DNA from 2 places in the Sporosarcina sp. P12(2017) genome. Region 1 is predicted to be linked to the other one. Evidence: a T-box and tRNA genes for the amino acid it is inferred to sense, from the RefSeq annotation. Region 1 holds a T-box; the other holds one or more tRNA genes.
What was found. A T-box is a leader RNA that pairs with one kind of tRNA and senses whether it is charged. The one in region 1 lies ahead of CSV80_RS05975 (valine--tRNA ligase), so its partner is inferred to be a tRNA-Val.
Positions count from the first base shown of each region.

Region 2: it encodes a tRNA-Val, which carries the amino acid that the T-box ahead of CSV80_RS05975 (valine--tRNA ligase) is inferred to sense. The anticodon was not compared.

Region 1 is NZ_PDYL01000006.1:16,379-32,538, forward strand. It holds gene CSV80_RS05950 (uroporphyrinogen-III synthase) at 1-422, shown strand, start outside; gene hemB (porphobilinogen synthase) at 419-1,399, shown strand; gene hemL (glutamate-1-semialdehyde 2,1-aminomutase) at 1,401-2,696, shown strand; gene CSV80_RS05965 (hypothetical protein) at 2,862-3,485, shown strand; T-box leader at 3,713-3,931, shown strand; gene CSV80_RS05975 (valine--tRNA ligase) at 3,985-6,630, shown strand; gene CSV80_RS05980 (GNAT family N-acetyltransferase) at 6,868-7,353, shown strand; gene CSV80_RS05985 (hypothetical protein) at 7,376-7,630, shown strand; gene CSV80_RS05990 (S66 family peptidase) at 7,644-8,675, shown strand; gene CSV80_RS05995 (hypothetical protein) at 8,693-9,292, shown strand; gene CSV80_RS06000 (GrpB family protein) at 9,339-9,857, shown strand; gene CSV80_RS06005 (hypothetical protein) at 9,895-10,344, shown strand; gene CSV80_RS17990 (hypothetical protein) at 10,521-10,643, shown strand; gene CSV80_RS17305 (dienelactone hydrolase family protein) at 10,634-10,810, shown strand; gene CSV80_RS06010 (helix-turn-helix domain-containing protein) at 10,831-11,415, opposite strand; gene CSV80_RS06015 (DUF6980 family protein) at 11,574-11,768, shown strand; gene CSV80_RS06020 (hypothetical protein) at 11,803-12,222, shown strand; gene CSV80_RS06025 (ATP-grasp domain-containing protein) at 12,407-13,198, opposite strand; gene CSV80_RS06030 (ATP-grasp domain-containing protein) at 13,195-14,061, opposite strand; gene CSV80_RS06035 (bifunctional folylpolyglutamate synthase/dihydrofolate synthase) at 14,121-15,332, shown strand; gene CSV80_RS06040 (PulJ/GspJ family protein) at 15,440-15,874, shown strand; gene CSV80_RS06045 (prepilin-type N-terminal cleavage/methylation domain-containing protein) at 15,890-16,160, shown strand, end outside.
Region 2 is NZ_PDYL01000015.1:55,634-71,793, reverse strand. It holds gene CSV80_RS12825 (heavy metal translocating P-type ATPase) at 60-2,162, opposite strand; gene CSV80_RS12820 (RluA family pseudouridine synthase) at 2,353-3,246, opposite strand; tRNA gene CSV80_RS12815 (tRNA-Val) at 3,460-3,532, opposite strand; gene CSV80_RS17670 (hypothetical protein) at 3,718-3,867, opposite strand; gene CSV80_RS12810 (TRAP transporter permease) at 4,253-6,289, opposite strand; gene CSV80_RS12805 (DUF1850 domain-containing protein) at 6,279-6,752, opposite strand; gene CSV80_RS12800 (TAXI family TRAP transporter solute-binding subunit) at 6,947-7,948, opposite strand; gene CSV80_RS17370 (hypothetical protein) at 8,491-8,763, opposite strand; gene CSV80_RS12795 (phosphatidylglycerophosphatase A family protein) at 8,810-9,361, opposite strand; gene CSV80_RS12790 (alpha/beta hydrolase) at 9,468-10,190, shown strand; gene CSV80_RS12785 (YjcG family protein) at 10,279-10,794, shown strand; gene CSV80_RS12780 (GNAT family N-acetyltransferase) at 10,784-11,239, shown strand; gene CSV80_RS12775 (hypothetical protein) at 11,298-11,606, opposite strand; gene CSV80_RS12770 (stage VI sporulation protein F) at 11,691-11,945, opposite strand; gene CSV80_RS18055 (YjcZ family sporulation protein) at 11,961-12,101, opposite strand; gene spoVAE (stage V sporulation protein AE) at 12,173-12,535, opposite strand; gene CSV80_RS12755 (beta-ketoacyl-[acyl-carrier-protein] synthase family protein) at 12,532-13,551, opposite strand; gene spoVAC (stage V sporulation protein AC) at 13,545-14,000, opposite strand; gene CSV80_RS12745 (hypothetical protein) at 14,000-14,392, opposite strand; gene CSV80_RS12740 (CotY/CotZ family spore coat protein) at 14,521-15,093, shown strand; gene CSV80_RS12735 (hypothetical protein) at 15,214-15,633, opposite strand; gene mgtE (magnesium transporter) at 15,711-16,160, opposite strand, start outside.

The DNA.
Region 1 (16,160 bases):
GCGTGTTTAGTGCAGATGTTTTCGTCAAACAGTTTAATCCGAAAAAGTCAGAACGATTACATGTGGTCTTTTTGAAAGGTTCTCTCGCAGGAAGTTTAATTCGTGAGGAGTTGCCGTTTCATGTATCGGAATGGACAGTCTATGAGACCAAGAGTGCAACGAGTGAAATAGATAAATTGAGTCGCTTTATACTTCATAAAAACCAGGTGTCCGTACTGTTCGCAAGTCCGTCAGCGGTGGAAGTGTTCTCTTCACGTATTGCACCGAAAACGACGTGGTTTGGCTTTACGGTTTGCGCAATTGGACATGTTACGGAGCGTGCACTGTTAAAAGTAGGTGCGCCCGTTCACGTCAAACCTGAAACGTATACATTAGTCGAGCTAGTCCATGAACTGGCCAAACGAAAGGGAGAATTCAAATGAATCCAATAGAATTTAAGCGTCATCGTAGACTTCGTACACATCCGACCGTTCGAGCGATGGTAAGAGAGACGGAAATTAAAGCAGCGGATTTCATTTATCCTATCTTTGTTACAGAAGGCGAGAACGTACGTAATCCTATCGCTTCCATGCCAGGAGTAGATCAGTTTTCAATTGATTTATTATTGAAAGAGACGGATGAAGTAGTCGAATTAGGTATTTCCTCTATTATTTTATTCGGTATTCCTTCCGAAAAGGACGCAACCGGTTCTGAAGCATATGACGACGAAGGAATCATTCAGCGTGCAACACGCGCAGTGAAAGAACGTCACCCGCAATTAGTCGTAGTAGCAGATACTTGCTTATGCGAGTATACAGATCACGGTCACTGTGGCGTTATTCATGACAATGATGTAGATAATGATGCCAGCCTTGTATTGCTTGCCAAGACAGCGGTCAGTCAAGCGAAAGCGGGAGCAGATATTATTGCGCCATCGAATATGATGGACGGATTTGTGGCAGTTATTCGTCAAGCACTAGATGATGCAGGGTTCCAAAACATTCCAATCATGTCGTATGCAGTTAAATATGCATCTGCTTATTACGGTCCGTTCCGTGAAGCAGCGCAATCCACACCACAATTTGGTGATCGTAAAACGTATCAAATGGATCCGGCAAACCGTATGGAGGCCATGCGTGAAGCGGAAACTGATATTCTTGAAGGTGCGGACTTCCTAATTGTTAAGCCGGCATTGTCTTACCTTGATATCATTCGCGACGTGAAGAATCACGTATTATTGCCTGTCGTAGCCTATAATGTCAGTGGAGAATATGCTATGGTCAAAGCTGCTGCATTAAATGGCTGGGTAGATGAGAAGAAAATTGTATTAGAAACGTTAACAAGTATGAAGCGTGCAGGCGCAGATATCATCATGACGTATCATGCAAAAGATGCTGCTCGCTGGTTGGAGGAGAAGTAATATGGGACAAAAAACATATACAAAATCTAAACAGGCATTCAAAGAAGCAGTTGAGTTAATGCCAGGTGGCGTCAACTCACCAGTTCGTGGATTCAAATCAGTCAACATGGATCCGATCTTTATGGAAAGTGGTAAAGGTGCGATTATTAAGGATATCGATGGCAATGAATATATAGATTACATTCTGTCTTGGGGTCCTCTAATCCTAGGACACACACACCCTGATGTAGTATCAGCAATTCAGAAAGTAGCTGAAACAGGTACAAGTTTCGGAGCACCCACTCTTCTAGAAAATGAATTGGCAGAGCTAGTAATCGACCGTGTACCATCCATCGAAATGGTACGTATGGTATCTTCCGGTACGGAGGCGACGATGAGTGCACTTCGTTTAGCTCGAGGCTATACGAAGCGTAATAAAATCCTTAAATTCGAAGGCTGCTATCATGGGCATGCGGATTCCTTGCTCATTAAAGCGGGATCCGGCGTTGCTACATTAGGTTTACCTGATAGCCCTGGAGTACCTGAATCGATTGCGTCTAACACAATCACGGTTCCATATAACGACCTTGAAAGTGTCAAATTGGCTATTAAAGAGTACGGAAACGACCTTGCTGCAATTATTGTAGAACCAGTTGCAGGAAACATGGGTGTTGTAGGACCTGATAACGGCTTCCTTAAAGGTTTACGTGAGTTGACAGAAGAAAATGGTTCATTACTAATCTTTGATGAAGTCATGACCGGATTCCGTGTAGGGTATAAATGTGCACAAGGTCATTTCAACATCAAACCGGACCTAACATGTCTTGGTAAAGTAATTGGTGGCGGACTGCCTGTAGGAGCGTATGGCGGTTCTCGCGAGATTATGGAGCATGTAGCGCCTGCAGGAACTATTTATCAGGCGGGTACATTGTCTGGTAACCCATTAGCAATGACAGCGGGTATCGAAACGTTGAGAAAGTTGACGCCGAAAACATACGAACACTTCATCAAGCTTGGTGATCAGTTGGAAGAAGGCTTCCGAGCAGCAGCGAAAGCTAATAATATTCCGCATACCGTCAACCGTGCAGGTTCGATGATCGGGTTCTTCTTTACGGATCAACGTGTTAATAACTACGATAAAGCGAAGACATCTGATTTGAAGTTGTTTGCAGAGTATTACCGTCTGATGGCGGAAGAAGGTATTTTATTACCACCTTCCCAATTCGAAGGTATGTTCTTGTCAGCAGCACACACAGAAGAACACATCGCGAAAACTGTGGAAGCATTCCATACAGTGTTTGAGAAATTGAAGCGATAATGATGAAGCGTCAGGCAAAGTTATTTGCTTGGCGCTTTTTTTGATAAAAATTTGCGGAATAGCTGGGTAGCCATTATTTCATTTCCAATCTACGCTATACTTCACTTCTAAACTCCTCCATTTTTTCATATAGTAGCCTGAGTTAAGAAAAGGAGTGAAGCGAAAATGACGACGCATCAATGGACATTGCATGAGTCTTTTTATTTCCCTGCTGAGTATGGGGCATTTGCTGAATCGGCTGAGGTAAAGGTGACACCAGGGTTTACGGAGGATCGTACGGAAGAAGCGGTCCGTTTGCAAGGGATCTATCATATCGCGGCAAACGTTGTATTTGATGCAGACAAGCAAGTGGAATTGATAACTGAAGATGTATTAGTCATTAATGACGTGGAAGTAGAAAATAGTAAAGGATATTTTGAATACGCTGTGCCTTTGAATGTTGATCTGCCGGTAGAACTCGATGGAGACTTACAACTTGAAGTAACAGATATTAAAACTTCATCACAAGAAGACGGAGGGTTGAAGCTCGAGTGGACTGTTTACTTGAAACAGGAAAAGCCTGTACAAGAACCGGTTGTTATTGAAGAAGAGCCAGCAGCACCACAGTTCGTGGCTGCATCGACTTCCCATATGGAGTTTCTCGCAAATGCTGACCGTGCGGTGGAACAAGTAAATAATGAAATGGAAGACTTTCTCTTATACATCGCCGAGATGGATGACGATGTAACGAGAAAGATCTTCCATTCAAATAATGTTTTTGTAGAAGCAGAAGGACAAAGCAGCGAGTAAGCAAAATATTAAAAAGTCGCCGGTCGTCGGGACAATGAGCAACCGGATCAACTGAAACACGGTTAATGGGATGATACAGCCTTTACAGTAAAATCTCGTTTTCCGTAGCCATGGCGGCAATAGATATGGATTATAACCTCTTCGCATCGTTCACCATCCTTTCTCTATAGACTACTATTCAGTTGACGGACTCTACATGTTTCGCGTATAATAATGGGTATATGAATATAAATGCGAAGAGTAGGAAAGTACATGTGAACCGTTTTCTTTAGAGAGGGTGCGATTGGTGGAACGTACCTGGAAACAACATATGGAAGTCCCCTATGAGCAGTTTCTGTGAAGTTGTAGTAGCAGGATCCGGTGAAGACCGTTACCAAATCATGAAGATGTAATGCTTTTTAGCGTTCATAAATAAAGGTGGTACCACGAGCTCCTTCGTCCTTTTACCGGGATGAGTGGGGCTTTTTTGTATCCCTTTTTATTTGAAGGAGGAACTGAAATGACTGATGAATTGACGATGCCGACTAAATACGATCCACAGGCAGTTGAAAAAGGACGTTATGAATGGTGGCTTAAAGGGAAGTATTTTGAATCGGATGTAACAAGCGAAAAAGAACCATACACAATTGTAATTCCACCACCGAACGTCACAGGTAAGCTTCACTTAGGGCACGCTTGGGATACGACGTTACAAGATATGCTCATCCGCATGAAGCGTATGCAAGGGTATGATGCGTTGTGGTTGCCAGGAATGGACCATGCGGGAATTGCGACACAAGCGAGAGTAGAAGAAAAACTTCGCGCTGAAGGCAAAACCCGTTATGATCTTGGCCGTGAAAACTTTGTACAGGAAACATGGAAATGGAAAGAAGAATATGCGAGCCATATCCGTGCACAATGGGCGAAACTTGGTCTGGCTCTCGATTACTCCCAAGAGCGTTTTACTTTGGATGAAGGTTTGTCAAAAGCGGTACGCGAAGTATTCGTTAAGTTGTATGAGAAAAAGCTGATCTATCGCGGTGAATACATCATCAACTGGGATCCTGCGACAAAGACGGCGATATCTGATATTGAGGTTATCCATAAAGATGTGCAGGGTGCATTCTATCATATGCGCTACCCACTGACAGATGGCACAGGCTCAATTGAAATAGCGACAACACGTCCTGAAACGATGCTCGGTGATACAGCTGTTGCGGTTCATCCGGATGACGAACGCTACCAGCATTTAATCGGCAAAATGGTCAAATTACCGATTGTAGGACGCGAGATTCCGATCGTCGCGGATGACTACGTAGAAATGGACTTCGGAAGCGGCGCAGTCAAAATCACACCAGCGCATGACCCGAATGACTTTGAAATAGGTAACCGTCATAACTTGCCACGTGTGTTGGTGATGAATGAAGATGGCACGATGAATAAATTAGCAGGTAAGTATGAAGGTATGGATCGTTTCGAATGCCGTAAACAAATCGTCAAAGACTTACAAGAGATGAATGTGCTATTTGAAATTGAAGAACATATGCACTCTGTCGGACACTCGGAACGAAGCGGCGCAGTAGTCGAGCCTTACCTTTCTACACAGTGGTTCGTCAATATGCAGCCACTTGCTGAGCAAGCAATCAATCTTCAGAAAAATGAAGAAGAAAAAGTAACGTTTGTGCCTGAACGTTTCGAGAAAACATACTTGGGCTGGATGGAAAACGTACACGACTGGTGTATTTCTCGTCAACTATGGTGGGGTCACCGAATTCCGGCTTGGTATCACAACACAACAGGCGAAATTTATGTGGGTCAAGAAGCACCAGCTGATGAAGAAAACTGGACACAAGACAATGACGTACTGGATACTTGGTTCTCATCTGCTCTATGGCCGTTCTCGACTATGGGCTGGCCAGATGTTGACAGCGAAACGTTCAAAAAATATTACCCGACAGATGCCCTTGTTACAGGATATGATATTATCTTCTTTTGGGTGTCCCGCATGATCTTCCAAGCACTTGAATTCACCGAAGAACGTCCATTCAAGGATGTCTTGATCCATGGATTAGTACGCGCGGAAGACGGGCGAAAAATGTCTAAATCTCTTGGCAACGGTGTAGATCCAATGGACGTAATTGAGCAATATGGTGCAGACGCATTGCGTTACTTCCTAGCAACAGGTTCTTCACCAGGACAAGATCTGCGTTACTCTACAGAAAAAGTAGAAGCGATCTGGAACTTTGCTAATAAAATTTGGAACGCTTCCCGTTTCGCGTTAATGAATATGGACGGTATGACGTATGAAGAAATCGATCTATCAGGAGAGAAATCCGTTGCAGATGCATGGATCTTAACTCGTCTGAATGAAACGATTGAATCAGTAACTAGCTTAGCTGACCGTTATGAGTTCGGTGAAATGGGTCGCGCGTTATATAACTTCATCTGGGATGATTTCTGTGACTGGTATATCGAAATGGCGAAATTGCCACTATACGGTGAAGATGAAGCAGCGAAAAAAATGACACGTTCGGTTCTTGCGCATGTTCTAGATCAGACGATGCGTTTATTGCACCCATTGATGCCTTTCATTACAGAAGAGATTTGGCAGAACCTTCCACATGAAGGCGAGTCAATCACCGTAGCGAAGTGGCCAGAAGTAGATGCAACGATGATGGACAAGTCCCGTGCTTCGAATATGAAACTGTTGATGGACATTATCAAATCCGTACGTACTATCCGTGCAGAAGTGAATACACCGATGAGTCGTAAAGTCGATTTGTATATTTCGGCGAAAGATGAGAAGACGGTGGCGGTACTGGAAGAGAATCGTAACTATATTGTGCGTTTCTGTAATCCAGAAACGTTGACGATTGGCGTGAAGGCGAATGCGCCAGGCAAGACGATGTCAGCAGTCGTGACGGGGGCAGAGTTGTATTTGCCGCTTGAAGGATTGATTGATATTGAAGAAGAGTTAGCTCGTTTGACGAAGGAACTTGGCAAGTGGCAAGGTGAAGTAAAGCGGGTTCAGGGCAAGTTGTCGAATGAACGTTTTACTGCCAAGGCGCCTGAGTCAGTTGTTGAGGAAGAACGTGCGAAAGAGAAGGATTATTTGGAGAAGTATGCGGCGGTTGAACGTCGTATTGCGGAACTGAAGGAAATTTAAAAGTAGTTTGAAGAAGTTGAAAGCCCATTTGACAGCGCGATGCTGTTGGATGGGCTTTTGTCGTTTGGGGTTGGTGAGGATTAAGGGAAGAGAGATAGGGATTTACGCTTCGTAGGGGACGCTTTCCAGGGGCGTCTCCTACGCTCCCAAACTAAAATCATATGTTAAATATAGTATTCATCCAGTCGGATGGGTATAATTGGAATCACGACATTATGAATGTTAGGAGAGTGCTCTATGGGTTCTTTAGTTCGGGAGATGTTAAGTAAGGATATTGAGAGAGTACAGGATATTGCTAGGGTGAGTTGGCATGCTACGTATGAGGGGATGATTCCGCGTGCGATTCAAGATTGCTTTTTGGATGCGGCTTATAGTACTAGTATGATGAATACCCGTCTACAAAATTCTAATCTATTTGTTGTAGAAGATGAAAATGAAGTAGTTGGGTTTGCTGATTTTTCACAGGTAGATGAAGGCGTCAAATCCGAACTGCGTGCTATTTATCTTTATCCTGATCGACAAGGGAAGGGATTGGGTTCGGCTCTTATACAAAAGGGAATTGAAGTTCTGGGAGAGATGAGAGAAATTGTGGTCGAAGTGGAAAAGGAAAATCTAGTTGGGCGGAAGTTTTATGAAGCGATAGGATTTGAGACGGTTAAAGAATATGATGATCACTTTGACGGCCATATGTTGAAAACGATACAAATGAAATGGATTCTTTAAGAGTAATAGGGGGGGAATTTGCTTGAATAGAATACTGTTCATTGTAGTAAATATTTTTACTGGTTTATTTGTGCTGATTAATAGTGTTGTAGGCTATGGAATTAGCGGAATGGGAGAAGATTCTACTCCTAATATTGCCATACTAGGTTTAATCGTAATATGGGCAGTCGGCTTAGCTTTGCAGTTAAGCAAAAGGATTCGTGTTTTAGGGTTTATTATCACGTTTATTCCGGTAATGTTTATATTATATATGTACTTTACAGCTATGAATATATAAAGGAGAGAAGCGAATGTTAATTAAACCGAAGAAATTGCAGCGTGGTGATCAGGTCGCAACAGTGAGTCCTTCGTGGGGAGGCGCGGGCGAACCGGACATCAGGTGGCGATATGAGCAAGGCGTAAAGAGATTGGAAGATATTTTCGGCTTAACTATTGTGCCGATGCCAAACAGTTTAAAGGGGGCCGCCTTTCTCTATGAGAATCCGAAAGCTCGTGCAGAAGATTTGATGACTGCATTTAAGGACCCGAATATTAAAGGGATTATTGCGAATATCGGAGGAGAGGACAGCATCCGCTTACTTCCATATATCGATTTTAGCGTAATACAAGAAAATCCGAAAATCTTCATGGGATACTCTGATGTTACGGTATCTCATCTGTTTTGTCATAAAGCAGGACTCTCGTCATTCTACGGGCCAGCAATATTAACCGATTTCGCTGAAAATATTGAGATGGATTCCTACACGGTTGAGATGGTAAATCGGACTCTCTTTTCTAATGAAATTATTGGTGAGATCCAGCCAGCTGAAAAGTGGACAAGTGAGCGGTTGGAATGGATCGCTCAGAATAAAGAAAAGCGACGTACGATGAATAAGAATACTGGATACGAACTGCTTCAAGGCTCAGGTACTGTGCAAGGACGATTGATCGGCGGGTGTATCGAAGTATTAGAATTTGCGAAGGGTACGGCGATTTGGCCAGAAGACGAGTATTGGAACAACAGTATATTATTCTTTGAAACATCCGAAGAGAAGCCCGAGCCTAGTTTGATTCGATACTGGTTAAGAAATTATGCAGCACAAGGAATCTTACAGAAAGTGAATGGGATTATATTCGGTAAACCTCAAGACGAAAAATATTTTAATGAGTATAAAGAGGAAATTCTGAACGTGATGAAAGAATATGGTTTGGAGCATTTGCCTATTTTATACAACTTGAACTTTGGGCATACAGAACCTAAGTTTATATTACCGTATGGGGCGTTGGCAGAGATAGATTGTGAACAAGAGACGTTTTCGATTCTCGAGAGTGGCGTGGAGTAAAATAGTAGATAAATGAGGTGTTTTTAATTTTTACAGATCAGCAATTGCGAATGCTTGTCAAAGGTGAAGTTATAGGGGACACCTTTCCTTATGATAGCTATGATGAAAAAGAGATCTTGGCACATATCAATCGGCTGTTCTATCGAATCAATCGCATCCACAATGTGCTCTGCGAAGCGGAATGGGATCATTTTGGCAGTGGCTATGCTTCCTTTGTGGAGTTTTTTTGTTATTGGAAAGAAGATTGTATCGTTGTGGAAGAAAAAAATGGAATGCGTGAGATCGAGATAAAAGGTATTATACTCGATATAAGTCGTCTAGCACCAGTTGCTATAATGGGAGAAGACGTTAGGTATAGAACAATTCGTATAGAGACGAACGAGGAAGTAAGAAGTGGACAAGGTACAATTCTTGATGAACCAATTTCGCTAGCTGTTGGTGAGGAATTAGGAATACTAGCATTAGAATTACAGAATGCTTTAGAGGAATTTGATTACAAGCTATTAGCTGCAAAAGAAATGAGTGTACCACTATCTTTTAAAACGAAAATCCCGACAATTTATCGGAATGAGCGACAATATCTAGTGTTGGATGCCATCTTTTATTGGGAAGATTAACAAAGTGGTTAAACGTAGATCGATAAAATAGATAGGGAGGAACGATATGAAAGTGGAAGTAGTGGAATACAACACTCAATGGCCAGAATTGTTTAAAATAGAATCTCAAAAGATCGCCACGGTTTTTGAAGAAGAATTAGTAAGTATTCATCACATCGGCAGTACATCTGTAGAAGGTCTAACAGCTAAACCAATTATTGATATAATGCCCGTAGTAAAGACAATAGAAAATGTTGACGCCTTGAGTACGCAGATGAATGAAATCGGTTATGAAGCGCTTGGTGAATTTGGAATGAAGGGAAGACGTTATTTTAGAAAAGGTGAACAGACTCGAACGCATCACATCCATGTGTTCGAGGAGGGCAATTCATATGACATTGGCCGTCATTTAGCTGTTAGAGATTATCTTCGCCTATATCCCGAGGAGAGTAAGCTCTATGGCGACTTGAAAATGAAACTAGCTTCCATGTTTCCAAACGACATAGAATCCTATATAGATGGAAAGGATCTGTTTGTAAAGGAATTGGAGCGTAAAGCGCTTAGTTGGTATGATGGCAAAGAGTGATATGTGGAAGGAAAACTAAAAAGTAAAGAGGTGTTCTATGAGATTATTCGCGAAGTTAGGAATTATAGTATTTTCAACACTTCTACTAACCGCATGTTTTGGAGAAGATTATGATTTCACCCCTCCAGATGTTACTCTAATGAATCATACGGAATATCCTGATACAGAAGAATTGACCGCGGTGAATATCGAGTGGGATTCGGACAAATTGTATACTAAGAAAACAGATGATATTTTGTCAGTCGCAAGAGATCAGAAAACATTGGTTTACCATAAAGGGCAAGAAGTGAGAATCGTATTTGTCACTCAGGATTTTGCTATCAGGAAGTTAAGCGCTTATGTCATGAAAGATGGAATCAAGACAGAAATCGAGGTAGATGGGGAAGTTTTCAACATGCCTAACGAGAAGGGTGAATATATTATTGTCTTACACCTTCTTGCAGATAGTGGAACGGTAGAATATGTAGGGAACGTGTTAATTGAGTAGTGGAGAACCGTTACTAGAGGTGCTAGCCATCTTTAGAATTGTGAATCTAATACTGAGATTTCATTAAGGTGGTTTACATAATATTATTATAGGTCCTCACAGAGAGCGGTTTAGTTATGCAAGCAATTATTGAAATTTAGGGTATTGTATTACCTATTATAATAGCGGGCCTGATTGTGATATTTGTTATTAAGAGACTGGATCAGAAAATGAAGCAAGGTGCATTGCCTAAGAAAAAATCGAAGAGCGCTATTTTCCGAATGTCGAAAAGTCATTTGACGCCAAAGAAATGGTTTTGAAATTAGAGAAGCCGAATGTAGATGTACATATGTATGATGGGGAGCACGGGTTTAGTGATCCTTACGCTTCTTCATACAATAGAGAACTGGCTTACATGACCTGTAAGCAAACAATAGACTTCTTCAGAAATAATGGAATGAATCGTGTAGAGGGAAGCACTTCATGAGGAGAAGTGCTTTTAGCTGTTTAGATAAATTGATAATACAACCCTAACTGTGTATCGTACCATAATAAAGTGCCATGTTTTCGTTTTGGCAGGCGTGTTTGGAAACTCCACTCAGGATATTGTTTAATGATTTGAACTTGATCACCAGTGGCGAAGGCGATAAAGGATATATAATGATCTTTTGTCATCGGGTGATCACTTGAGATAAAATGTTCATTATCCACTTCTTCAATCGTTAGTTTTTCTGCCTCGCTCGCTTTCTTCGCTTCGAGAGCTTCCAGCTTCCTACCACAGCAAGATATTGTAATATCTCCTGTTGCTAATACGATATTATGGCAAGATGGGCATACAAAGTACTTTGATTTTTTCATGTTACCTCCTATAAATTCATTAGATAGTAATTCACCATCTAAAATGTTTTCTATATTTACACCTAACAGTGTAGATAAGCTAGATAAAAGCGTTACATCAGGACAACCATATCCGCGCTCCCATTTTGAAATGGTGCGATCCGAGATATTCATTTGATCGGCTAATTGCTTCTGTGTGAATCCTTTTTCTTTGCGCAAATTATAGATTACTTCTCCAACTTTACTCGTATCCATCGTTTTCCCTCCTGCTCTCTATATATCATAGGCGCAACTCTCACGTGCATCAACAAACGTTCCGTGGAGTTTGTTACACTCATATGTACTAGCATGGTTAATTTACTTAATAATATAAAAGAACGGCACTGAGGTAGCAGAAAGGAAGGTCAATAGGAATGAAACAGCATTGTTGCGAAGATATGGCGTATCATGCAAATTTCACATGCGACATACACGATGAACCGTTTGATTGTCCGGATCAATTAATCCTGTTTGATAAAACAGATCAAGATTACCGACTGCTGATTCATGATGGAGGTACTTCTAGTATTGGTATTTCTTTTTTCCCTTTGTGTGGGAATAAATTATGAATGAGCTATTAGATTATTGAAAGGATAAGTGACTATGGAATATACACTTAAAGATAGAAGTTTCGAGTTCAGTGAAACAGAAGTAAAACATGAAGTAATCAAAATTGGAGAATCAGAGGATGGGCTATTCGAAATTGAATTCAAACTAACCTTCTCTTATGGATTCTTGAATTACTCACATAATTTTATTTGGATAAATCAAGAAATCGAAACGTTATTGGAACAAATGAAGAAAATGGATGAAAAGAGTTGTGGAACTCTTAGTGTACTTTCCCCAGGGGTTTCTTTCGCTTATTCAAAAGATCCTCATGATGAAAGCCTTTATGAGTTTACGGTTTTCATGGATACTGGCTATATTAATTCCTATATGGGAACTGAATCGAAACTTGGAATTACTCTAACAGTTCCCCGTGAATATATTGGAAACTGGATTACTTCTTTTATAAAGAGTTAATTGAAAAACTGCCCACTTCCTTGCCTTTAGAAAATAGGCGAGGGAGTGGGCGATTTACTTTTTTGGTGCTTGTTCGATTACGATCCGTTAGTCTTTCTTATCTCATCACGTTCTTTCTGCCAACGAATCATATCCTGTGCTGTCTTACTTGTATCTACTTCATCCAAAATAGTATAGCACTTTCTTAACATGATTCATCACCCAACTGATTTTTGACATACTCCAATAATTTCTTCGCTACTGAAAACTCATGTGTTCGATAGAGTGAACGGGCACCAACTGGATCCTCGATTTCGTTCAGCAACCAGCCACCTGAAATTGGAAGTATGAAATCCATGCCAATATAGTCGCTTGAAATTGCCCGGGAAATCGCTTGAACTTGTTTCATTTCAGTATCGTTCAGCGTGTACTTTTCCACTGTGCCGCCTAATGTGTAGTTGGCTTTGAATGAATCTTTCGCTCCAGTTCGTTTTACAGCACCTAACACTTCATTACCCAACATGAATACGCGGACATCTGTTGCATTCGATTCGATGAAGGGTTGCACGATTAGTTCATTATGATTGAATTGATTTAGAATAGTTTCAGTTTGCTTCACAGATTCGCATAGAAATACTTCATTACCGCCATGACCTCCGCGCGTTTTCATTACAAAGGGCAAGGGGGGAAGTTGATCCGCTCGGAATGTGGGAACGGCGGGAATACCAAGTAGGGTAGCGAGTTCAAATGTACGCAGTTTATCATTGGCGATTTTCTGGACACTCGCTCGATTGAACACTCGGTAGCCCGCTTGTTCCAATTCCAAAGCGAATGTAGGATCACGATCTCGGAATAAAATGAAATCAAGCGGCTCGGTAGGCGAATTAGTTATCAGCTTTAATTCAATCCCTAGATTTTTCGCTTCTTTCAAAAGATCGTCGATAAACGCGTGATTCCTCTTCGCTTCCTCCTCATTATAGTAAACGGCGCCTTTCATTCAATCTTCTCCAGAATGTACGCGATCATTGCATCGGCTACGTTAATGCCGGTGACGTTCAAGAGGTTACGGATATGTGCTGCGCCGTTCACTTCGCAAACGAGGGGCTGTTCATCCGCACCGAATAATAAATCAACGCCTGCGAATTCTGCTCCAACTGCTTTTGCCGCTTCCATAGCTAGTGTTTTCTGTGCGCTAGTCAATTCCACCACTTCAGCTACGCCGCCGTTCGTAATATTCGCTCGAAAATCTGTCTCTGAGTGGCGATACATAGCCGCAATGATTTGATCTCCTACTATGTTTACGCGTAAGTCTCGACCTCTACTCGTCTCAATGAACTCTTGAAAGATATAATCCACGCCACGCAGCTCATCGACTTTCTCATAAAACGCATCTTTCGTCTCGATCAAATACACCTTCATACCAAATGAGCCATGACCTTCTTTAATAATCATAGGCAAGCGAAGAGTCTCAAGGACAATCTCGTAATATCCGCTTTCTGTAATCGTGAAATTAGGATAAACTTTCGGTGCGATGATCGTCTTCGGCATCGCAACACCATGCTTTGCCAGTTCAAGATACTGTTTTGCTTTATTATCACAAGTTTCAATGACTTCAGGATCATTGAAGATGGGGATCCCCATATTTTTTAAATACTGTGCAAGCAGCGTATCTTTATCGAGGAAGACGACGAAATCAGGAGGATCTTTCACTTCATTTTGCACATCCATCTGAATTTCATAATTTTTTAAAATTGTCGTACGTACACCAGCACGCTCTGCCGCTTCCTGTATAAGCCGTGCTTGATCTGCGAATTTATCACTCGTTAAACTACCATTATAAATAACCCAACAACTTTTCAATCCCGACGCCACCTTTGCTATACTGTATATAACTTAATTTTAGCACAGGAGGAATTTCTTTGATTCCAAAATTTGATGAATATAAAAAACAATTTGACATAATGAGTGATGATTTGATTAAACCGGGTTTGGACGCGATTGAAGAGGCATTGGCGAGTGTGTTGAATCCTGAGAGAGATTTACGAATTATTCATGTGGCGGGTACGAACGGTAAAGGCTCGACGATTGCGGTAATGGAAGCTGTCCTGCAAGCACACGGATTTGAAACGGGCGTATTTTCTTCACCGGCCATAGTGGATGTACATGATCAGATTCGAATCAATGGAAAGCCAATTACACATGAGGAATTGGAGTATGTGTTCGAGGAGATGGAAGCCGCAGGATTGAGTGGTATGCTGACAGACTTTGAATTGCTGACAGTGGCGGCATTTTTAGCATTCCGTAACGCGGGACCTGATTATGTGTTGCTTGAGACGGGGATGGGTGGCAGATACGACAGCACGAATGTCGTAACGCCTTTAGTATCCGTTATTACGTCAATTGCGCTAGACCATATTGGGTTTCTTGGTGACACGTTAGCGAAGATCGCAGAGCATAAGGCGGGCATCATTAAGCCATATACTCCTGTAGTAATAGGAGAGCTACCAGAAGAAGCGAAAGAGGTTGTACTGGCAGAAGCAAAGATGAAAAAAAGTTTAGTGCGTGCATATGGAGAGAATTTCACTATGGAGCAAGGGGAAACGGAAAAGTTTAGGGGTATGTCTACATTTGAAATTCCAGTGCGGCATATGAAAGGCCCACATCAGGCAATCAATCATGCAGTAGCACTAGAAGCTTTATCATTGGCAGGGGTGCCTTTAAAACAAGACAAAGTGGCAGACGCGATTACGAATGTTGCATTGCCTTTTCGATTCCAAAAAATTGCGGAGAATGTGTATATTGATGGAGCGCATAATCCCGCCGCGGCACGTATGTTGGTGCGGACGATTGAAGAGCAGTTTCCGGGAGAGAATGTCGATTGGGTTGTCGGGATGTTGAATACGAAAGATTATAAGGCGACACTTGAGATTTTGGAGCCGATTGCAAATAGTTTTACATTCGTAGATTTTCCACATGAACAAGCTGCTAAAGCGGGGGACTTGCAGGCGGTTTGTCCTATAGAAGCGAGCCGCATAATTTCATATGAAGAAGTAGATTTGAATAGTTCGCAAAAATATATAAAAGTAGTCGTTGGCTCTCTTTACTTATTGAGTAGTTTAATGAGACAATAGGCTTAATAGAATGTGTTTTATAGACTGTTAGTTTCATATTCAGGTATTTAGTTTTAGTGGGAGTAGTAGAATATGATGATAAATGTTAATGGGGAAGGAGTAACGTCATGAAGTGGAAAAATGAGAGAGGTTTTACGCTGGTGGAAATACTAGCTTCACTAACGATTCTTGGGATTGTTTTCATTAGCTTTATGACGATATTTCCTCAGATGGTGAGTGTGAATGATCGGACAGAGACGAAATTACAGACTATGAATTCAGCTAAGGTAGAATTAATTAATTTGAAAAAGAATCCCTCTAAATTAATAATCAATGAAAAAATTAAAAACAGTATAAGTACCAATGATTATGAAACCTATACTTGGCTTGGTAAACATAACAATGTTGTAGAAATAGATTGTTATAATGTCAATGGTCAAACATGCAGTGGTATAGGTGAAGATACGGCAAGTAGACAAAAAGAATTATACAAAATTCATATTAGAGTAAAAGTCAGTGAGAACACAATTAGTGAAACTTTCGGTTACGTAGAATTAGATTAGAGAGGAGATGTCATTTTGAAAAATGAAAAAGGTATGACACTTGTTGAAGTACTTGCAACGCTCCTTCTCTTGACACTAGTAACGGGTGTCATTTGGACGACTATCTCAGTCGCAACAAAGTTTAACGTTGGTGAAACTTCTACTTTAAAATTACAACAAGAAGCCAATTACATAATATCTGAGCTTCAGCAAGTCCATCGAAATTGTTACGAATATAAACTAACTATTAGCACGAATGAAGTGAAGGTTACAGAATGTAAAGGGTATGATACAAAACATTTGCCTA
Region 2 (16,160 bases), on a different contig from region 1:
ACCATTTTCTTCAACAGAAAAAACTCCAGACGATTTATTCGACTGAAGTTTCTCCTACATTATATTTTATTTTTCATGAGCCGCAATGAATTTAATACTACAATGACGGTAGCACCCATATCCGCCATGACGGCCATCCATAATGTTAGCCAGCCTGGAATAATGAGTAATAGCGCAATGACTTTTAATCCAAGTGAGATCGAAATATTTTGAAGAATGATTTGTTTAGTGCGTGAGCTTAATTTAATAGTATATGGAAGTTTCTCCAAATCATCTGCCATCAATGCAATATCTGCTGTTTCAAGTGCAGTATCTGTTCCTGCACCGCCCATCGCAATACCGATATTTGCTGTAGCTAATGCCGGTGCGTCGTTCACTCCGTCACCCACCATTGCCACTTTACCGTATTGAGTCAACGATTTAATCATTTCGACTTTTTGATCAGGTAGTAATTCTGCTTTGACTTCCGATAAGCCAAGTTGCTCTCCGATTGCTAGAGCGGTTGATTGATTATCACCCGTCAGCATGACGGTCTTTTTACCCATCTCACGAAGCTTCTCGATAACCTTCAAGCTACTTTTACGGACTTGATCAGCTACTGCTATAATTCCTTCTAGACCTGCTTCAGACCAGACGAGCATAACGGTTTTACCTTGCTTCTGCAACGCGAGAATCTGCTGTTCAATTGATTGTTCCACTGTGTTCATTTCTCTGAATAAATTTGGACTTCCTACATACACTAGATGCTCTCCAATCACAGCTTTTGCACCTTTGCCTGTAATGGATTGGAATTGATTGACTGCCAGTAATTCAAGCGATAATTTCTCTGCCGCCCGCATAATGGAAGAGGCTAATGGATGTTGGGAGAACTTCTCGATTGACGCTGCCTGTTGCAATACTTGATCTTCAGTTAATGACGAAACCGTCAAGACATCTGTTACTTCTGGACGCCCTTCAGTCAACGTTCCTGTTTTATCGAACGCCACGACTTTGATCTGTCCCGTTTCTTCTAAATGAATGCCACCTTTGATCAACACTCCATTACGTGCAGCGTTACCGATCGCTGTAACGATCGCAATAGGTGTTGAAATGACTAACGCACAAGGACAGCCAACTACTAACACGACAAGACCTTTATAGAACCATTCGCCCCATACTCCCCCCATGAAAAGTGGCGGAATAATCATGATCAGTAACGAAGTAACTAAAATAGCTGGTGTATAGTATCTCGCAAAGCGATCAATAAATTGTTGTGTCGGTGCTTTTTCTGCCTGTGCTTCTTCGACTAAGTGAATGATTTTGGCAATTGTAGTATCTTCAGCAAGCTTTGTTACACGGACTTGCATTGCACCTTCTTCATTCAATGTACCTGCAAATACTTCGTCTCCAAGTGCTTTATGAACAGGCACAGACTCACCTGTAATTGCGGCCTGGTTCACGGATGAGTCACCTTGAATGACTTCACCATCCATTGCAATTTTTTGTCCCGGTTTAATTAAAATGACATCATTGATACGTAAATCTTCCACATCTACTTCATATTCATTAGTACCACGAAGTACCGTCGCAGTCGTGGGAGCAATTTCAATTAATGATGTAATAGAATTTCTAGCTTTATCGATTGAGTAACTTTCTAATGCTTCACTGACAGAGAAGAGGAAGACGACCACTGCACCTTCTGCCCAGTCACCAATGAGCGCGGCACCGATGACTGCGATTGTCATCAATGTAGACATATCAAATTCAAGTTTGGAAAGATTCGTTAATCCTTCTTTCATCAAACTGAATCCGCCGATTATAATAGCAGAGAGAAACAGAGCAATCGACAGCCAGTTATGATCACCATTTGCGGTAGATACGGCATACCCTGCTAGTAGTAAAACTAACGAAGCTATAGTCGTTTGATTTTCACGTTTTTTCCAAAACGGCGTATGCTGTTTAATAATCCGCTGTTTTTCAGGAAATACTTTAATGCCGTCAAATGCACCTGCTTCTTCTAATTGCAAAATAGAGGCATCTCCCGCAACTGTTAACTTGGATGCTCCAAAGTTCAGCTGCACATCTTCCACAGAATCAATCTGGCGGATGTTCTTCTCGAATTTCGCAGCACAACTTGTGCATGATAAATTCTGCAGGCGATAGACATTTTTCTCAGAAGTCATGTAACCAGTCCTCTCAACATTTCGTTCATTATAACGTCTTCATCATTCAACTGTCCATTTGATTGATTAGCTTTAGTATATGCAATTCCATATATTTTGTCAATTTATTCATTCAAATATTCATTTGAATGAATTGACGTTAAAAAGCAGTTCCTTAGGAATACCAAGGAACTGCAAATTGCACGGTTTATTATTTAGAGCGCGTAATGAAAACCTGGGGCACTTCTGCTTCAAATCGTACTACCTCTCCTGTACGTGGATGTAAAAAAGACAATGCTGTAGCATGAAGTCCCACCCTGCGCAATGGGTTACCTGTAGCGCCATACTTTTTGTCACCTATAACGGGATGCCCCAATTCTTCCATATGCACACGAATTTGATTTTTTCGTCCCGTTTCCAAAAGAACTTCCAACAATGAACAATCTTTGTTTGCTTGTACTCTTCTATAATGTGTAATGGCATGCTGACCACCATTATCAGTTGGGTTTGAATAAACTCTGAACGCACTATTTTCCGTTAACCAAGAAGAAATAGTTCCTGATTCTGTTCGTACTTTTCCTTCGACAAGTGCAGTATACAAACGTTCCTTTACGGATTCATTCCATGTACTTTGCAAAGCTTGCTGCGTCTCTTCATTTTTGGCAAACATCATCACGCCTGATGTATCTCGATCAAGACGGTGCACGACAAAGATTCGATTTTCAGGGTGGCTTCTCTTAACATACTTCGTAATTTCTCTATAAGCTGTCTGATCTTTTTCTTTTTCCGAAGCTACGGAAAGAACGCCTGCATCTTTATTGATCACGATGAGATCGTCGTCTTCATGAAGTATAGATACACCGACTAATTTCGAGACATTTATAGCCGCTTTGTTACTTTGTATTTCAACCTTTTGCCCAGGAGCTAATGGCTGATTATGTTTTGTTGTCATTTGACCATCCACCATAACTTGGCCACGTGTAAGAATGGATTTCACCGAATTCCTACTGCTTTTTGACATGATCTTCAATAAATACGGTAATAGTTCGATTGGTTCTTCCACTGTATATTCTTTTACATTAGATGTTACTTGTTTTCTTTTCATCGTATATTAGCCCTCCTGCTTATCTAAATAGGTGCTCGCACTATAAGTATACACCGCATGACTGATCAGTGTAATTGAATATGATTTGACAGTAATGCAAACTTTATTTGAAATTTAGACATAAAAAAAACAGCCCCTAGACATTCGGTCTAATAGGACTGCTTATTGTTATAAACCGTGTTCCGACGGTAAATAACTTAGGTTTGGCACCTATGACTCCGACTGGGCTCGAACCAGCGACCTCCACCCTGTCAAGGTGGCGCTCTCCCAGCTGAGCTACGGAATCGATCATACTAGGATGTGCATTTTATAGTGAGCTAGTTAAGCTCTCAAGCACAAATACTATAATAGCATTATCTATCCTGGTTGTAAACAAGGAAATTAAAAATCGATAATTTTTCTATGCTACCCGAAAAATTACCGATTTTTATGGAAATTCGTTGCAATATTCAGGGACGCTTCTCCTTTCGTTTACTGCATTGGATTTACTTGTTCTTCTATGGGTTCATTCTCAAAATATAAAAACTCTTCATGATCCAGCTCACTCATACGTTCTTTGTTAAAGCCATGTGCTAAGTGCCCTTCAAACACGTTTTCCCACCATGTTTCTTGTGTATTCATAGTATTTTCTCTCCTTTTTTATTTGATTGGTTTCTGTACCGACCTATATATTTTATTCGTCATGACTGATTCGCTTATTTGTAGTATATACAGAACTCGCGTTGGTAAAACTGCGTAATTAGTCCAAAATAGTTTCACCAATTTCTAGTCCTTCGGCTTCTTGACATTTATTTTATCATGTGTTTTAGAAATCGCATTTCAGTGAAAATCCTTATATCTACTAGACTCGTCCTCTATTAGAAATTCACTTTAATCTAGTACTTTTTACGTTATCAGACTAGTGAATTGTCAGAAAAGTGAGGAGGCTTTTCAAAATATTTTTATTTCATCGAAACAAAAAGACTTATCAACTCAATTACGAGCTGATAAGTCTTTTAGGAGTTATTTAATTTGAAGCTAATTTAGGTGTATTGTTTTTCTTATTACCCATCCACTGGAAAGCGAACAAGATGATGAATAATACTAAACCGACGATATCCGTCATAGTTTCTGGATAGATCAACAACATACCTGTGCCTATCGTAATAATCCGCATAATCCAGTTCAATTTACTATACCAGAAGCCAATTATGCCTGCGCCGATGGCGACCATACCAACAATGGCGGTCAACGTCACCCATACAATCTCCGTTACACTCGAGTCGAGCATTAACATCGCCGGATTAAAGACGAACATATACGGAATGATGAAGGCGGCAATCGCCAGTTTTGCAGAAGTGACACCTGTCTTAATCGGATCTCCACCCGAAATACCAGAAGCTGCAAAGGCAGCCAATGCGACTGGCGGTGTGATATCGGCAATGATACCAAAGTAAAATACGAATAAGTGTGCAGATACTGCTACTACAATCGGCACAGCTGCACCTGTAGGCTCACCCAGCATCAATAATGTAATGATGGCGGGCGCTGCGATTGTAGACGTAATAACATAGTTAGCTGTCGTTGGAGAACCCATGCCTAAAATGATAGCCGCAAACATCGTGAAAATCAATGTAAGCAAGACGTTACCGCCAGCAGCTGAAATCAAGCCAGTTGCCAAGCTAAGCCCGAGACCTGTCTTGACAACAACCCCGACAATAATACCAGCACAAGCAGTCGCAGCAGCTACAGCCAATGCAGTACGAGCACCGTCTACTAACGCGTCAATCATATCTTTCAATCCAATTCTTGTTTCTTTGCTGATTGCACTCACAGCGATAGTCAGTACGATACCGAGTAATGCTGCTTTCATCGTTGGGATCCCTATCAACAAGAAGACAATAATACCTAAAATCGGTAGTAATAAATAAATCTTCTTCAGTGTTTCTTTACGATTCGGAATCTGTGATGCGTCCATTCCTTTCAAACCAACACGCTTTGCTTCGAAATGTGTCATAATCCAAATTCCAGTGAAATACAGCAACGCAGGGATAGCTGCCGCTTTGGCAATTTCCCAATACGTCACACCGCCGATGAATTCAACCATCAGGAATGCAGCGGCTCCCATAATCGGTGGCATAATCTGCCCACCTGTAGATGCTGCTGCCTCTACTCCACCAGCGAATTCTTTACGATAACCTAGCTTCTTCATCATTGGAATCGTGTATGAACCGGATCCAACAACGTTTGCTACGGAACTACCTGAAATGGTACCTTGCAACGCACTTGAGAATATTGCGACTTTTGCGGGTCCACCAGTCAAACGACCTGCTAATACTACTGCTAAGTCATTGAAGTAGTTACCAACACCAGTCTTCACTAAGAACGCTCCAAATAACAGGAAGACGAATATGAAGGTGGCAGATACACTAATCGGTGTACCGAGGATCCCGTCCGTTGTAAAGAACATTAATTGAACAAGATTGTCCACGCTTTGTCCTCTATGCGCAAGGAACCCTGGGAAATAAGGTCCAAAGAATGCATACGCCAGAAACACGACTGAGATGATTGTAATCGGTAATCCTACCGCACGTCTCGCTGCTTCTAATGTCAGTAGAACCGCTAAAATACCAATAATTAAATCGAGATCAGATACTCGTCCTACACGAAATACTAGCTCATCGATAAATAGCGGCCAGTATAAACCAACGGCTATAGCCAATAAAGAAAGAATAATATCGTAGAATGGTACTTTGTCACGGCGTACACCGATCTTTTTTCTAGCAGGGAACATGAGAAAAATAAGAGATAAAGCAAATCCTAAGTGAATAGATCGCTGGATTTGAGCTGTAAATGGTTTACCGATCGCCGTATACAACTGGAATATCGAGAATGCCAATAAGCCGAAAAATACAATCTTGCCTAATAAACCTTTCAAATTTCTCGTATTGGATTCCGGGTCGTACTTTTGAAGAATTTCGAGTTGCTCTTGTTCAGAAAGTGTACTCATTTCTTCATCGGAGATGGTGGGAATATCTTTTTCCCGGTCTTTATTATTTTCCATTTAATCTGACTCCTTTTAACAACTTATAATTTGATACCTTCGCCACATGAAATTCATAAGAATGACCCTTTTGAAGAAATTCTTTTAGATGATAATCTTGTTGCTCATATCGCAAAGACAGATCTGCATTCACCCTACCTATATAGAGAACAAACGAATCTATCACGCGGTTTTCGAATGTAAGCGTATAAACGCCATCTTCTATTTGCAATGCTTCGCCTTCTTCAGCATAACCTGGTAATCCGATGGCTACGTCTTCATACTGCATACATTCGAAACGGAGCTTTCCATTGTCGGTAATGCGATATTGCTCTTTCACATTGGACAAATGGATCGAGTGAATATACTGAACTTGGAAATTTCGATTCTCGTGTAATGGAAGATAATACGCTTTTGGCTGTTCGCTCCGAACCTCTTCAAGTATGATCATTTGTCTGTATGGATAAAACCATATGATCAGCATTACAATTGCTATCAGAAACGTCAGCAGAAGAATTATTCTTCGTGATTTCATCCGCTTAATCCTTTCTGTTACATTACATGCAATAGACATAATAATGTATGAATTCCGCTCATAACTTTTGAAAATTAAGAATGGGACGGACAAAGCTTTCGCTTTACCGTCCCTCGTGACCCTATCAGATAACTGACAGTTTATTAGTTCACTTCATCAAAGTACTTCTGTGCACCCGGGTGTACAGGAATACCAATACCATTCAAACCATTTTCTGCTTTAATCAAAGCACCTTTGGCATGTTGGATTTTCGAAGCGTTTTCATAAATCGCCTTTGTGATCTGGTAACCAAGTTCTTCAGAAATATCGTTCTGCATAACAAGCATTGCACCTACTGATACTGCAGGTGTCTCTACTTCAGAACCATACGTTCCAGCAGGGATCATTTCTTTAGCGTAGTATGGATATTTCTCGATTAATTCATCAGCCTTAGCGTCTTCTACTGGAATAATGAAAACTTCAGAAGTAGCGTTTAGACCTTCAACAGCACCTGTTGGAGTTCCAGCTGTAATGAATGCCGCGTCGATTTGTCCAGCTTGTAGACTCTCTTGTGACTCACCGAAGTCCAAGTTTTGTGCTTTGATATCACTTAAAGCTAAACCATGAATTTCAAGCAATTGCTCAGCGTTTGCAGCTGTTCCTGAACCTGGCGCTCCTATTGAAATACTTTTGCCTTTTAAGTCTTCAAACGTCTTAATGTTGCTTTTCTTCAACGTAACCAATTGAACTGTTTCAGGGTAAAGTGAACCAACCGCAGATACTCCGTCGATTACATCTCCGTCAAACATCATTTCACCTTTAGAAGCGTAGTATGCGATGTCTGTTTGTACGAATGCGATGTTTGCATCTCCATCTTTAAGCGCTGTCATGTTCGCAGCAGATGCTTGAGATACTTCAGCAGTCGTCTTGATTCCTGTCTCTTGGGTAATGAATTCAGCAAATGATCCACCTAGTGGATAATAAGTTCCTTGTGTTCCCCCAGTAAGTAAGCTTAAGAATTTGTAGTCTTGCTCTGCCTTACCTTCTTCTTTGTTTCCGTCTGCGTCTTTGTCGCCATCAGCTTTTTCGTCGTTACCGCAAGCTGCGAGCACAAGAAGCGCGAGCATGGAAACTAACGCCAGTAGGCGAAGTGAGTTTTTCTTCATGTGACCATCTCCCCTTTACAATTTGTAGTCATAGACATTACCATTCTACCATGAAAGCGCTTTAACTTGTCAATATAATAATTTATATAATTTTTATGTACCATTCATGCTATTCACCCTTGTCAATATAATGCTTTTACCACATGTCAGATACCCAGAATTAGTATCTTTCAGTCTTTTGGATTCATTTAGGTGAGAAAAGTAAATTCATATAGTACCCGACGAACAAACGCGTTTGGTAGAACGACTATGTGGCTGCGCGTCTTGTTCACTTTTTGTTGGGGGGCGTTGCTCGACTCGTTGTTGGGTACGGAAAGTAGCGAGTGTTCGCTTTCTGGACCCGCGCAGGCACGTGGGGGATTGCCTCCAGCCATGAGCCAGCTGGCGGTAGTGCTGCCAGTTGTCTCATCGCCACGGCCTACCCCGCAGTTGTGCCTGCGCTACTAAGTGGTATTTATTTTGGTTGTGGTTCTAATAGGAAGAAGATCTGCGACTTGGTGATACTGATTTTCTGCTTTTGAAAAAGATGAATATGAACGGCCTTACACACAATCCAACCAAGGCGACTGCTGTGATAGTCGTAGCAAGAAGACAGAGACAGGCGACTTTCCTGTCTGCGGCTCATTGTGAAAGCCATCCACCAGCGTCGTAGTAGGACCAATGAACTCTCCACTAACATTGGCAGCAAAACAGCAAACTTCTGACCATACACGAATAGAAAAAGTACGTGCAAAAGCCACAATCCAACGCCGCTTATTTCTCACTACTAACAGAACCGTAATCAAACAAGCACTCAACAACTTCACTTTAAACAAAAAACTGCCGCTAGAAATAATGATCTAGGGCAGTTCGATTTCGATATTAGCTCTTGCCATTCTGCACATCTTTAAACGTTAGGCCTGCTTCTTGCAGATCACGAGTTCTGTGCGCAATTCTTGACGCTGCACACGCTGCCACACTTGCTACCAAATCATCTAAGAACGTATGAATACCAATTCCTTTTTTGGTATCCAAATCGTTAATGATGCCGACTTTGTTCTTATCTAAGTGACCGAATGTAGTCACCGCGATTGAACCATACGTGTATACCGCACCCAACGCGATCGTTTCATCTACTCCGAATAAGCCCTCGTCTGATTCAACGATTTGTTGAAGTGGTTCCGATAACTGACCTCTTTCAGCCATTTCATCCAATTCAACCCCGACCAATATGGCGTGCTGCAATTCACGTTTGCGAAGAACGCTTTCTACTGAGTCAACACACTGTTCCAGTGACAAACCTTTGTTATAAGGTACTTGCAGTTCATAAACAATTTTTGCGATATCTTGAATTGTAACCCCGCGACGGATCAGCGCGTCTTTTGTTGCTGCTGTCACGACGTCCGAATGAACAATATTTTTACCTTCATCCATATTATTTCTCCTCTCTCTTCATACATAATAGTTTTCACTAGCTTTACACTGTTATTTATCGGTATGATATTTACTAAGTGTACATTAATTATGGAGGTCCTACAAAATGAATCCAGGAAAAATTGAAGAAATCCGTTTTTACAGCAATGAACTACAGGAAGAAATGGAACTGTTAATATATTTACCAACACGCTACTCCCCTTTGTACAAACACAATGTCATGCTTGTATCTGATGGCAAGGACTATTTTCAATACGGACGGATTGGCCGAATTGCCGATGAATTAATGGAAGAAGAAATCATAGAACCTGTCATCATTGTAGGTATTCCATACAAAACGGTGCAAGAACGCAGACGTATGTATCACCCTGAAGGCGATCGACACAAAGCGTATATCCGCTTTTTAGCACACGAGTTAATTCAGTATATTGATGAAACCTACCCAACATACCAAATGGGCTCTTCAAGAATGCTAATAGGTGATTCATTAGCAGCATCCATCTCCTTATTGACCGCTTTAAAATATCCAAATTGCTTCGGAAAAGTAGTGTTGCATTCACCATTCGTTAATGAGCAAGTACTTGAATCAGTGAAGACCAATCAAAACCCAGCCAACCTTTCTATTTATCATGTGATCGGTGATAAAGAAACCTATGTACCCACAACCGCTGACGGCAGATTGGATTTTCTAACACCTAATCGTGAGTTGCATAAAGTCATAAAAGAAAAAAGATTTCCTTACTATTATGAAGAGCTGGACGGAGATCATACATGGAAGTCATGGCAGCCTGATATTCGACGCGCGCTGATCGAAATAAATAGCCTTTAGTAATAGAAGGAGACACGTTGGACTACTTTCTGATATACTTAAAGAGATGTACCTAAAATTCAGTCAATTCACAAGGAGGCAATCTTAAATGAAATACGGTATTGTTGCATTCCCTTCAAAAAAACTTCAAGATTTAGCAAATGGCTATCGGAAGAGGTATGATCCCCATTATGCGCTGATCACACCTCATATGACGCTGAAAGATCCATTCGAAGCGAATGACAAGGAAATTGAAGAAGTAGCAAATGCGTTAAAAGAAATTACAATTAAAAACAGCCCTTTTGAGTTGAACGTTACAAAAGTCGGCTCATTCGCGCCGACTACGAACACCATTTACTTTAAAGTTGTACCAAACGACGAAATTCTCGCGTTACACAAGGATTTAAATGTAAACTTCTATCATGATGAAAATAATTATGCTTTCGTTCCGCATGTTACAATTGCGCAAAACCTGACTTCTGGTGAACATGATGATGTCATTAACCAAATGAAAATGGTAGGTGTTGACCATTCGGAAGTCATCGATCGTATTCATTTACTTTATCAACTAGAAGACGGGTCGTGGACAGTGTACGAGACATTCCGTCTTGATCGTGAGTCTTGATTTGCAGATCACTGTAAAAATCGTCTCAGATGAAATAGGACAGCAGGATGCATATACTGTCCGCAAGAAAGTATTTGTGGAAGAACAAGGCGTCCCGTTGATTCTCGAGTTGGACGAACACGATCAGGAGGCTATCCACTTCGTCGTCTATGATGAAGTGGATCAACCAATCGGCGCCGGCCGAATGAGGGGTCTAGTAAATGCACACGGTAAAATAGAGAGAATTTGTATTTTACCTGAACATCGCGGTAAACATCTTGGGTTTTTGATTATGAACACATTAGAAGAACATGCACTAAAAAACTCCATGAAGAAACTTGTGTTGAATGCACAGTCCTATGCTGTGCCCTTTTACGAAAAACTAGGCTATGTTGTAACATCTCCTGAGTTTATGGATGCGGATATTCCTCATCGTGCCATGGAAAAAAGTTTGAAGAACAACTAATTGCGCAAAAAAATCCCCTTCACCGCTTTTTTAAGTGGTGAAGGGGATTTTTAATGTATCAGACGTATGTGTTAATCGCTCGGCCCTTTCCTACGACATCTGCAATTTCAGGTGAGAATTGGGCTGGATTTGGAGCAATGAATCCTTTTTTCACTAAAGGTTGAGGTGCGCGATTTTTTCGCTGCTCCATTTGTTCTTCACGACGTCTTGCTCCATCTGCTACAACGTCTTCCCAATAGCTCGATTCCTCATTTTTCAGACGCACAGGATTTACTCGTCCGATATAAGCAAAATTATGCCGTTCGTTATTCATACGTTCTGCATACTGCTGTGCTTGATAGTTTGGTATTGGTAGTATATAACCCATAACGCACACCTCCCTCTTCACTATATCATCATTACTAGTTTACCCACTTAGCAAGCATCATAAACATCTTTTAGTAAATTTATATTACTTACCGCCAAGCATTTGTGAAATATCGTTCAAATTCAGTCCTTTACCACTTGTTATGATAGAGTTGACTAATTCATCTTCTACTGATTGTGGCACGTCTTTGTTTGCTACTTGACTTACCTTTTGAATGATTTTTCTCACTTGTTTTTCGTCTTTGAAATCGGCGTATTGGATGGCATTCGCTAATGCAAAGACTTCTTCCATTGGCACACCCGTTTTAGATTCTATTTTTTTAAAGAATGAATCATTCATATTCAGTTCTCCTCCTTAGAAATAGCTTCTGCCTACGATGATCAATAAAATAAACAGAACTACAATCAAGACGAATGAAGAACCGCCATATCTTTCACCGCATCCTCCGCCGTATCCGTAACCGCCGAAACCTTGAGATGGATAACATCCGTACATGAAAAACCCCTCCTTCCTATCTCCTCTACTATATGCAGAGAAGAATGAATTGGAGAGGGCATTTGAGTATTTTAGACATTTCCTTTTGAAGTAAAGAGCAACGCACCGATTAGTCCGAAAATGATTGCCGCACTGATTCCCGAACTTGTCACTTCAAACATTCCAGTTACCACACCGATCAGACCATGTTTCTCCGCTTCCGCCATTGCGCCGTGTGTCAACGCGTTACCGAATGACGTAATGGGAATCGTAGCTCCCGCACCAGCGAAATCAATAAATGGTTCATACCAGCCAATGCCGTCCAGTACCGACCCTGCCACAACCAACGAAACTAATGTATGGGCAGGCGTTAATTTGGCGACATCCATTAGCAATTGTCCAATGACACAAATTAAGCCACCTACTATAAACGCTGTGATGTATATAGATATCATTCTGCCGTCACCTCATCCATGGACAGTTCAATCGCGTGGGCAATACACGGAATCGTATCCCCTTGTTGAAATGACAAAGGAGATAGCAACGCACCAGTTGCCAACAATAAAACCCGCTTATACTCTCCCGTCAGCATTTTTTGATAGACGTCTGAAAGAAACACCGCTGCTGAACAACCAGAACCACTTGCTCCCGCTTTAAAGGACGGATCATTTCCATAAAACTCTTCTCCGGCATCCCGAAAGTTTTTCGTATGTGGTAAACCATTTTCATTTGCCAACGCTTTAAGTATTTTGAAACCATTACTTCCTAAATCTCCAGTGATAATCGTGTCATAGTCATCGATCGTCCTATTATGTCCTGTTAAATGATTCATCAATGTATCACAGGCAGCTGGGGCCATCGCAGATCCCATATTCAAAGGATCCGTCATTCCCATGTCTATCACTTTACCTACAGTAGCGCAATTAATAACTGGAGTCCCTTGTTTATGTTGTCCAATCAATACTGCACCCGCTGCCGTGACCGTCCACTGTGCAGTTGCACCTTTTTGCGATCCATACTCCAGTGGATATCGAAACTGTCGTTCAATTGCGTTATGTTGACTAGAAGAACCTGCCATAATCCAGTTCGCTTGCTTAGCATCCGCGAGTAATGCCGCAGTAATCATAGAAGAGACTGAAGTAGCGCATGCTGAAAACAGACCAATATACGGAATAGCTAGTGCATGGGCTGTAAAATTTGAAGGGGTCATTTGATTAACCAAATCACCAGTTAAGAAAAAGTCGATTTTCTCCGGTTGTTTCTTCGCTTTACTGAGTGCAATCAATACAGCATCATACATTAACTGCTTATGACCGTCTTCGTTGGTCGGTAAATCACAACGCTCATCTTCGTATACTTTATCAAATTGCTGTGCAAACACGCTTTTGTTTTTTTCCAATGGTCCTGCTGTTACGCCTGTTGCGTAAATACTTGGCTTGGAATGAAAGGTTAACACGCCTCGTTTCACCATGAGACCACACCAAATTTCACTAAGATGGTCTTGATCAGCGCTACAACGAAGGCAGAAAAAACACCAAATAATATAACTGAACCCGCTAATTTAAACATATTCCCGCCCACACCTAGTACATATCCTTCTGACTTATGTTCTATAGCAGCCGAAACGACGGCGTTACCGAATCCTGTAATCGGTACAGCTGCCCCTGCTCCACCAAATTGAGAAATCTTTTTATATAATCCAAATCCCGTTAACAACATCGCAATGAAAATCATTGTGGCAACAGTTGGATTACTCGCGGTCCGTTCCGTAAAATCAAAGTACGTAATATAAAAGAGTGCAATGAACTGTCCAACCAGACAAATCAAACCACCTGTCAAGAAAGCTCTAATTACATTTTTCAAAATAGGAGGTTTAGGTGATAACTCTTTCTCTATTTGGGCATACTTTTCTTGTTGCATTAGGTTTGCTCCTTTTCAATTGATTTGATTTTATCTATTTTCTTTTGATAATCTTTTTCACCTTTTTTACGAATCAACTTCTCCGTTTCCAACAGAATTTTACTATCTGCTGATACCGTAATTTTTAAATCAGGATACTCTTTTTCCAATTTTTTCTTAATGTCAGTAGCAATGGATTTCTTTTGAAATCGGGAAAACGTATTGACACGAATACCTGCCAGCAATTCATCTTCAAATAACAGTACCTTTGCTAGCTTTACATGGTCATTACTCATTATGACTTTCTCTACCGAATTCTCATCCTGCGAAGTTGTATTTTTAATATACGTTCCTTTTTCACTGCAACCAGTAAGTAGACCAAGAATAATTAACAATATACTCAGCTTCTTCAAATGCAACGCCTCCCTTCTGTCTAGCATGTATCTTTTATGTCGGATTTATGCATATTGAGGAAAGCGCCCTGTCATGTCGATTACCCATGCATAAAGTATAGAGAACGACAAACAGGAGGTGGACAGTAGTGGGATGTGAAAAGAAAGACAACAAACATGATGGTTGTCATAAGTCGAATTGTATTTGTGAAGTAGTACGCTTTATCCAACGCGTCCAGAATACGTGTCCCGAAGTGGATTGCGTAGAGTGTGATACAGATTGTTTCATGGCACCACTTGGCAGTTTGGTCAGCCCAGTTAGAGGCCGTGTCAACACACGCGTGTTCAGTTTACTGACGGGTAACGGGGACTATTTCAAGGCAGTGTTCCGAGGTGGAAAACGTAAGTATTATCCTAAAATGACGGCAGAGGAGTCATTAGCTGATCACAAGTCAGCACCTCATATGCATACGAGCTGTGTTTCCGTATTTTTCCGCGTACAGACAGTGTTTGATTCTTGCTGTGCTACCATTCAAGTATTGCAGCCTTTATATAACGGAAAGCCGTTTGATATTACTACGGACGGAAAGATCTGTTATGAAAAAATTTGTAAGGTGAATGGTTTCGGACCTACGAATACGTGTTTGACGGTTGACTTGAGTTGTTTCTGCGGTATTCAGTGTATTGATGATGTGTATATCGATTTCTGCGACGAAGATTAATTTGTTACTTGCAATGCTAAATGGCGAATCCTATATTCATAGGGTTCGTCCTTTTTTTAGGTATAGAAAAGAACAAAAAGACGAACCCATTTAATAGGTTCGCCTTTTGAGTAGTAAAAATTAAATAGTAAATGATTGCTGTTTCCAGAGGATATCTAAGATTTCTTCAATACGGATTGACGTTATTTCTTTGTTCGAGTTGATCCAGACAATTTCGTTTTCTAGATTGTGCAGCTTGCCTTTAATGACACCGTTCTCGGTGATGATTTCTAATGGAGCATATAATTCTTTGCGGAATGGGTGTTGTAAGTATTCTAATCTTTCACGGAAAAGTTGAGTAGCTACTGATTCTTGTTGAATCATTGGTGACTCTTGTGCCAATGAGTTTTTAGGTGCGGTTAAATCGTTGATACGTTCCACTGCTCTTGTGTTTTCCGGTTGGAAAACGGACGTGCTTTCTTCTTCTTCTGTAATAGGCGTAAACCGATATTTTCTAATAATCGGGCTTGAGATGAACAGTAACGGCTTTTCATGATGCATTTTCATCACTTCCTTTTAGTTAGCATATGTGAGCTAAACGCCTAACGTTCCGAAATAAAAAAAACAATATTCCCAGTTCATAAAGAACTAAGGAATACTGTTGCAAGTCCTAGATAAATGACGACACTGATCACGTCGTTAAGAGTTGTAATAAATGGTCCTGAGGCAACAGCCGGGTCCACTTTGAGTTTATGCATAAATAATGGAATAAATGACCCTGAAATGGTTGCAACGAAAATAGAGACCATCATCGCTGCTCCTACAAGTAAAGCAATAACTAATTCATGCTTCCAGATAAAGATTAACAGGACTACGAATATCGCACAAATCACACCTGTAATAATCCCAGTGCCCGCTTCTCGTATTAGTAACTTTATCTTACTTTCATCTTCAATATCACGCGTTGCAATACCACGAACCGCAACAGCCAATGACTGTGTCCCACTATTTCCGGCAGTTCCAGCGATTAAAGGAATAAATGCTGCTAATAGTGCAACTTGGGAAATCGTTTCAGTAAATAGGTCAAT